Regions from separate parts of the Streptomyces sp. NPDC006193 genome, predicted to be linked through region 1. Evidence: riboswitches for the same ligand, from Rfam matches in the RefSeq annotation. Region 1 holds a riboswitch; the other holds the start of a gene.

Region 1 (3,966 bases):
GACTTCCTTGACCAGCTCGGCGCCGATCTTCTCGTACGGGTCCTCGAGCTCGATCTCCTTGGCGATGGAGACACCGTCGTTGGTGATCGTGGGCGCGCCCCACTTCTTCTCGAGGACGACGTTGCGGCCCTTGGGGCCGAGCGTCACCTTCACGGCGTCCGCGAGCTGGTTCATGCCGCGCTCGAGGCCGCGCCGCGCCTCCTCGTCGAACGCGATGATCTTGGCCATGTGAAGTGGTCCCTCCAGGACTGGGGGTGATTCCTTCGGACCGCGCCCGCGCCCGCGACGGACGGCTCGCCGGCCGCGTGGTTCCTTGCCCCACTTGGCCTGCGGGCCTCACCGACCCGGTCCTTCACTGTCACTCTCACCTTCAGAGTGCTAACGCCAATGATTAGCACTCGGCATGGTCGAGTGCAAGCGCCCCGGGTCATGCGGCAGGCCCGTCAGCCGCCCGCGAACACCGGCGCGCCGGGCACGGCGAAGGGCCCGCACCCGGTGCTGGTGCGGGCCCTTCGTCACAAGAAACGTTCAGGCGGTGACGCGAACCATGTCGGCCTGCGGACCCTTCTGGCCCTGCGAGATCTCGAACTCGACTCGCTGACCCTCTTCCAGGGTGCGGTAGCCGTCCATCTGGATCGCGCTGTAGTGGACGAAGACGTCCGCACCACCGTCGACCGCGATGAAGCCGTACCCCTTCTCCGCGTTGAACCACTTGACGGTGCCCTGAGCCATGCCTAACTCCCCTATTACTGGCCCTTGCACAGATCCACACTTCGCGGACCCGGGTCAGACCTCACCCCCCAACTGGTCGGGGGCGTGCGCCGGAACGCGTCGACCGCGGCTGAATGTATCTGTCCCACTGCCGTCTGCAACAGGTCAATCGGACGAGAAATCTGGACGCGAGCGGTCCGCACGGTAGGGGAAATTCACCCGATCACAGGGCAAGTCGGGCCCCATAAAAGCCGCAAAGGCCGCGGAAAGCCCTTGCACTTTGGCTGCTTCTTGTCGGGCCCTCGGCGGGAAATCCGGGGCCCGCGACCCGAAGGCCGCGACCGTGTTCCCCAACTCTACCGCGCTCAATCAAACTGAATTGCCCCTTCCGCTTCTCTTGCGGAGGGGGCAATCAGATGAACATCGCGTCACCGGCATTACCGAGGGTAATGCCGGGGCCGGTCAGCCGCCGGCGACGGCCGGGATGATCGACACGCCGGCGCCGTCGGGGGTCGCCGTCTCCAGGCCCTGCTCGAAGCGGACGTCGTCGTCGTTGACGTACACGTTGACGAAGCGGCGCAGCTTCCCCTGGTCGTCAAGCACCCGGGCGGCGATCCCGGTGTGGTTCTTCTCCAGGTCGGCGATGACCTCGGCGAGGGTGGCGCCCTCGGCGCTGACCTCCGCCCGGCCGCCGGTGTAGGTGCGCAGGATGGTGGGGATGCGAACGGTCACGCTCATGCGAGGCCAGCCTCTCGGAAGGAGTCCAGGGTCGGGCGGATGGTGGCGGTCAGGCCGGTCCCGGCCACCGCGTCCAGGGTCTTCAGGCCGTCACCGGTGTTGAGGACGACGGTGGTCTTCGCCGGGTCCAGCACACCGTCCTCGATCAGCTTGCGGGTCACGCCCACGGTCACCCCGCCGGCGGTCTCCGCGAAGATGCCCTCGGTCCGGGCGAGCAGCTTGATGGCGTCCACGATCTCCTCGTCCGTCACGTCCTCCACGGCGCCGCCGGTACGGCGCGCGATGTCCAGGACGTACGGTCCGTCGGCCGGGTTGCCGATGGCGAGGGACTTGGCGATGGTGTCCGGCTTCTGCGGCCGCACGACGTCGTGCCCGGCCTTGAAGGCGGCCGACACCGGCGAGCAGCCCGCCGCCTGGGCGCCGAAGATCCGGTACGGCCGGTCCTCGACGAGTCCCAGCGCGATCAGCTCCCGCAGCCCCTTGTCGATCTTCGTGAGCTGCGATCCGGACGCGATCGGGACGACGATCTGGTCGGGCAGCCGCCAGCCGAGCTGCTCGCAGATCTCGTACGCCAGGGTCTTGGAGCCCTCCGCGTAGTACGGCCGCAGGTTGACGTTGACGAAGCCCCAGCCCTCGCCGGCCGGATCGCCGATCAGCTCGGAGCAGAAGCGGTTCACGTCGTCGTAGGTGCCCTCGATGCCGACCAGCTCGCCGCCGTAGACCGCGGCCATGACGACCTTGCCCTGCTCCAGGTCGTGCGGGATGAACACGCAGGAGCGCAGGCCCGCCCGGGCGGCGGCGGCGCCCACGGCGCCGGCCAGGTTGCCCGTCGAGGAGCAGGAGAGCGTGGTGAAGCCGAAGGCGCGGGCGGCCTCCAGCGCCTGCGCGACGACCCGGTCCTTGAAGGAGTGGGTCGGGTTGCCGGAGTCGTCCTTCACGTACAGACCGCCGGTGACGCCCAGTTCGCGGGCCAGGTTGTCGGCCTGGACGAGCTTGGTCCAGCCCGGGTTCAGGTTGGGCTTGCCGGCGACGTCCGCCGGAACCGGCAGCAGCGGCGCGTACCGCCAGATGTTCGCGGGGCCCGCCTCGATGCGGCGGCGCAGCTCCTCGGCGTCGTAGCCGGAGAAGTCGTAGGCGATCTCCAGCGGGCCGAAGCACTCCTCGCAGGCGAAGACCGGGCCGAGCGGCACCCGGTGGCCGCACTCGCGACAGCTCAGGGCGGCGGCGGGACCGAGGTCGACGGTGGGGACGCTGGTGCTTGCAACTGTCTGCACAGCCATGGAGGCGAGGCCCTTTCTCCTCATCTTCCTCACGGCGCATCTCGCCGCGAGACGGATTTGGCACCTTCCCTAGCCGGGAGCCTCGCTGCGAAAGACGAGTACCGACTGGAGGGTTGCCGGGGCTTCACCGGGCCGTGTCCCTCTGCCCCTCTGGATGAGCTGTATGCGGTTGTGGGCGCCGCGGACCCCCGGCATGCGATGGTCATCGGCGTTGTTCAAGACTGTAACCGAAGGCCAGGACGGTCGAGGGAGTCGTCCGAACCGCGAGATGGATCACACGGCGGCGTGTGGTCGTGACAGTGAGGAGCCGCAGAGCGTGCTGGAAGAAGTCGAGCGCTGGCTGGCCGACCGCTCCTGGTCCGTGGGCGACCGCCCGCTCCAGCGGATCCTGGCCGCCAAACAGCGCACGGGGCAGACGGTCAGCGTCGTGCTGCCCGCGCTCGACGAGGAGGAGACCGTCGGCGACATCGTCGCCGTCATCCGGCAGGACCTCGTGGAGCGGGTCCCGCTCGTCGACGAGATCGTCGTCGTCGACTCCGGATCCACCGACCGCACCTCCGAGGTCGCCGCGCGCGCCGGCGCCCGGGTCGTGCACCGCGACGAGATACTGCCCCGCATCCCGGCCGTGCCCGGCAAGGGCGAGGTGCTGTGGCGTTCGCTGCTGGTGACCGGCGGGGACATCGTCTGCTTCGTCGACGCGGACCTCAGGGAGTTCTCCTCCGACTTCGTCCGCGGCATCGTCGGCCCGCTGCTCACCGACCCGGAGGTCCACCTCGTCAAGGCCATGTACGACCGTCCGCTCGGCGCCGCCGCCGGCCAGGGCGGCCGGGTCACCGAGCTGATGGCCCGCCCGCTGCTGAACATGCACTGGCCGCGGCTGGCCGGCTTCGTGCAGCCGCTCGGCGGGGAGTACGCGGCCCGCCGCTCCCTGCTGGAGCGGCTGCCGTTCCCCGTCGGGTACGGCGTGGAGCTGGGCATGCTGGTCGACGCGCTGCACCTGGTCGGCCTGGACGCGCTGGCCCAGGTCGACGTGGGGGTGCGCAGGCACCGGCACCAGGACGGGCAGGCCCTCGGCCGGATGGCCGCCGCGATCTACCGCACCGCGCAGCTCCGGCTGGCCCGCGGCCATCTGGTGCGGCCCGCGCTGACCCAGTTCGAGCGGGGCCCGGACGGGTTCGAGCCGCGCACCTACGCCGTGGACACCGAGGAGCGGCCGCCCATGCTGGAGATCGCCGAG
Region 2 (3,966 bases), on a different contig from region 1:
ACTCGCCCTGGGTCTGCGGGTCGCTGCCGAGCAGGGTGCGCACCAGGGGGTGGGCGCAGAAGAGTCCGTCGCGGACGCCGATGCCGTACTCGGCGGAGAGGGCCGCGGCGAAGTGGGAGCTGTTCCAGCCCTCGACCACGAAGGAGAGGACGCCGACGCGCGGCGCGTCGTCGCCGAAGAGGGAGAGGATCCGCACCTCGGGAATGCCGGCGAGGCCCTCGCGCACCCTGCCGATCAGGTGCTGCTCGCGGGCGACGAGGCTGTCCCAGCCGGCCTCGGTGAGGGCCTTGCAGGCGGAGGCGATGGCGTAGGCGCCGATGACGTTCGGGGAGCCGGCCTCGTGGCGGGCGGCGCTCTCGTGCCACTCCACGTCCACTCCCCCGTCCGTCCTGCGCGTCACCTTGCGGCTGGCGCCGCCGCCCGCGAGGTACGGCTCGGCGGCCCGCAGCCAGTCGGCGCGGCCGGCGAGGACGCCGGAGCCGAAGGGGGCGTACAGCTTGTGGCCGGAGAAGGCGATCCAGTCGACGTCGAGGTCGGTCACGGACACCGGGTGGTGCGGGGCGAGCTGGGCGGCGTCCAGGACGATGCGGGCGCCGTGGGCGTGCGCCGCCGCGGCCAGTTCCCGCACCGGCCACAGCTCGCCGGTGACGTTGGAGGCGCCGGTGACGCACACCAGGGCGGGGCCGTGGGGTTCCCGGTCGGCGAGGGCCCGCTCCAGGGTCCGCACCGCCTGCTGCGGGGTGCGCGGGGCGTCCAGGTAGGTGACCGGGGCGCCTCGCCACGGCAGCAGGGAGGCGTGGTGCTCGGTCTCGAAGACGAACACCCGGCAGTCGGCCGGGAGGGCGCGGGCCAGCAGGTTCAGCGAGTCTGTGGTCGACCGGGTGAAGACCACCTGGTCGTCCGCCCGGCAGCCGAGGAACGCGGCGACCGTCCCGCGGGCGTTCTCGAACAGGTCCGTGGAGAGCTGGGAGAGGTAGCCGGCGCCGCGGTGGACGCTGCCGTAGTACGGGGCGTAGGCGGCGACGTCGTCCCAGACGCGCTGCAGGGCGGGGGCGCTGGCGGCGTAGTCGAGCGCGGCGTAGGCGACCTCGCCGCCGGTGACGAGCGGGACGGTGACATCCCCGCCCAGAACGGGCAGCGGGGCATGAACGGACCGGTCGGCGGCAGCGGTGAAGACGGACATGGGCGGTCTCCCGTGAAGGCAGGTGGAATCCGCCGCGCGAGCGGGCACGCTCCGGCGCCGGCGGAGAAGAGAGGGGGATGCGGAGGCGGGGCTCTGCGGCCCTAGCGCATTCGCTTGCTCACGGAAGACTCCTCGACGACCAGGATCCCTTGGTGTCGAGGGATCCGCGCTTGCCGTGGACCTTGCTGTCCACGGCCTGGTCTTCACCCGGGGCACCCCGCCACGGACGGAGGGTTGCCGGACAGTCGGCCGGGGCCTCATGACTGTCACTCATGACCTGATCCGGAAATTAGCCGAGCGGATCATCCCGGTGCAACTCGTGTCCGGATGCCGGGACGGGCCGACGGGATGGGACGTCGTGCGCGGGGCTTCCCCGCCCGCCCTGAGGACGGAAGGGAAGCCCGGTCCCGGTCGTCGCGGGCGGCTAGCGGTTGGTCGCCGCCACCCACCGCTCCAGCGTCCGCTTCGCCGCCCCCGAGTCGATCGACTCCCGCGCCCTGGCCATACCGGCGCGCACCTGCTCGGCGAGGGGCGCGTCCGTCGGCTCCAGGGCGACGAGCGCCGCCGCCGAGTTCAGCAGCACGGCATCCCGCACGGGCCCCTGTTCGCCGTCCAGCAGACGGCGGGCGACCTCCGCGTTGTGCCCGGCGTCTCCGCCGCGCAGGGCGGACACCGGAACGAGGCCGATGCCGACGTCACGCGGGTCGAAGACCTCCTCCGTCACCTTGCCGTCCCGGACCGCCCACACCCGGGAGGGCGCGGTGACGGTCAGCTCGTCCAGGCCGTCGTCGCCCCGGAACACCAGCGCGGAGTTGCCGCGTTCGGCGAGGACTCCGGCGACGATCGGCGCCATGCGCGGGTCGGCGACCCCGACCGCCTGGGCGCGCACCTTGGCCGGGTTGGTGAGCGGGCCGAGCACGTTGAAGGTGGTGCGGATGCCCAGCTGGGCGCGGGCCGCGGCGACATGGCGCAGCGAGGGGTGGAACCGCACCGCGAAGCAGATGGTGATGCCGGCTTCCTCGGCGACCTCGGCGACCCGCCGCGGGGTGAGGTTCAGATTGATCCCGAGCTTCTCCAGCACGTCCGAGGAGCCGGAGGCGGAGGACGCGGCGCGGTTGCCGTGCTTGACGACCTTGACGCCCGTGCCCGCGACGACGATGGCGGACATGGTGGAGATGTTCACGGTCTTGGCGCCGTCGCCGCCGGTGCCGACGATGTCCACGGCGGGACCGGGCACCTCGATGACGTTGGCGTGCTCGTACATCGTGCGGACCAGGCCGGTGATCTCCTCCACCGTCTCGCCCTTGGCCCGCAGCGCCACCATGAACCCGGCGATCTGCGCGTCGGTCGCCTCCCCGCGCATGATCAGGTCCATCGCCCAGGCGGTGTCGTCGGCGGACAGGTCCCTGCCGTCCAGCAGGCCGTTCAGCAGGACGGGCCAGGACCGGCCCGCCGCGGTGTCGCCTCCTGCGGGGGTCACAGCGCTCATCAGCCGCTCCTGGTGGTGGGGTCCTGCTCCGTCGTACACCACCCTATCCAGCCCGGAGCACGGCGAAGGGCCCCGTCCGCGACACGGACGGGGCCCTCGGCGTGGTGTGGCGACGCGGTGATCAGTGGTGGCCGTGGCCGCTCGTGATCTCCTTGTACTCCTCTACGGTCGGCTTCGGGATCTGGCTGTCCTCGCCGTAGTAGGCGTTGGAGAGCTTCACGCGCAGCTTCTCCGAGGCCGGCACCTTGCGCTCGACGCCGTTCTCGTCGACCGTCGGGCCGATCTCGGCCGGCCGGTACTGCTCGTGCGCGGTGAGCGTGTGGAGCTGCTCCTGGCTGAGCGGCTCGTGCACCTCGATGAACTCACCGTGCGGCAGCCGCTTGATGATGCCGGTCTCGCGGCCGTGCAGCACCTTGTCGCGGTCCCGGCGCTGCAGGCCGAGGCAGATCCGCTTGGTGAGGATGAACGCGATGACCGGTCCGGCGAAGAAGAAGATCCGGACGAACCAGGTGACGGCGTTGATCGACAGGTGGAAGTGCGTGGCCCACAGGTCGTTGCCACCGCCGATCAGCATGATCATGTAGGCGGTGATCCAGGCGACGCCGAAGGCCGTGCGGGTCGGGGCGTTGCGCGGACGGTCCAGGATGTGGTGCTCGCGCTTGTCGCCGGTGACCCAGGACTCGATGAACGGGTAGACCGCGATCAGCGCCAGGACCAGCGGGAAGAGCACCAGCGGGATGAACACGCCCAGGACGAGCGTGTGACCCCAGAAGCTGATCTCCCAGCCCGGCATGAAGCGGATCAGACCCTCGGCGAAGCCCATGTACCAGTCGGGCTGGGCGCCGGTGGACACCTGGTCCGGGCGGTAGGGGCCCATGGCCCAGATCGGGTTGATCTGCGCGATCGCCGCGATGAGCGCGATGACGCCGAAGACCAGGAAGAAGAAGCCTCCGGCCTTGGCCATGTACACCGGCAGCAGCGGCATGCCGACGACGTTCTTCTCGCTCTTGCCGGGGCCCGCGAACTGGGTGTGCTTGTGGTAGAAGACCAGGATCAGGTGCGCCACCATCAGGCCGAGCATGATGCCCGGCAGCAGCAGGATGTGGATCGAGTAGAACCGGGCGACGAAGTCGTGGCCGGGGAACTCTCCGCCGAACAGGAAGAACGACAGGTACGTGCCGACGACCGGCACGGACAGGATCGCGCCCTCCATGAAGCGGACACCGGTGCCGGAGAGCAGGTCGTCCGGGAGCGAGTAACCGGTGAAGCCGGTGAACATGCCGAGGACGAACAG

The links. A riboswitch is a leader RNA that binds a small molecule or an ion and turns the genes downstream of it on or off. The one in region 1 is predicted to bind S-adenosylmethionine.
Region 2: another riboswitch for S-adenosylmethionine. It lies ahead of ABZ261_RS22975 (aminotransferase class V-fold PLP-dependent enzyme); the one in region 1 lies ahead of thrC (threonine synthase).

What each region holds. Positions count from the first base shown of each region.
Region 1 is NZ_JBEXTB010000034.1:23,879-27,844, reverse strand. Features, by position in the region: gene groL (chaperonin GroEL) at 1-228, opposite strand, end outside; gene ABZ261_RS25230 (cold-shock protein) at 529-732, opposite strand; gene ABZ261_RS25225 (MoaD/ThiS family protein) at 1,174-1,449, opposite strand; gene thrC (threonine synthase) at 1,446-2,729, opposite strand; SAM riboswitch class I at 2,747-2,890, opposite strand; gene ABZ261_RS25215 (glucosyl-3-phosphoglycerate synthase) at 3,046-3,966, shown strand, end outside.
Region 2 is NZ_JBEXTB010000028.1:5,725-9,690, reverse strand. Features, by position in the region: gene ABZ261_RS22975 (aminotransferase class V-fold PLP-dependent enzyme) at 1-1,183, opposite strand, end outside; SAM riboswitch class IV at 1,345-1,461, opposite strand; gene trpD (anthranilate phosphoribosyltransferase) at 1,608-2,672, opposite strand; gene ABZ261_RS22965 (cytochrome bc complex cytochrome b subunit) at 2,794-3,966, opposite strand, start outside.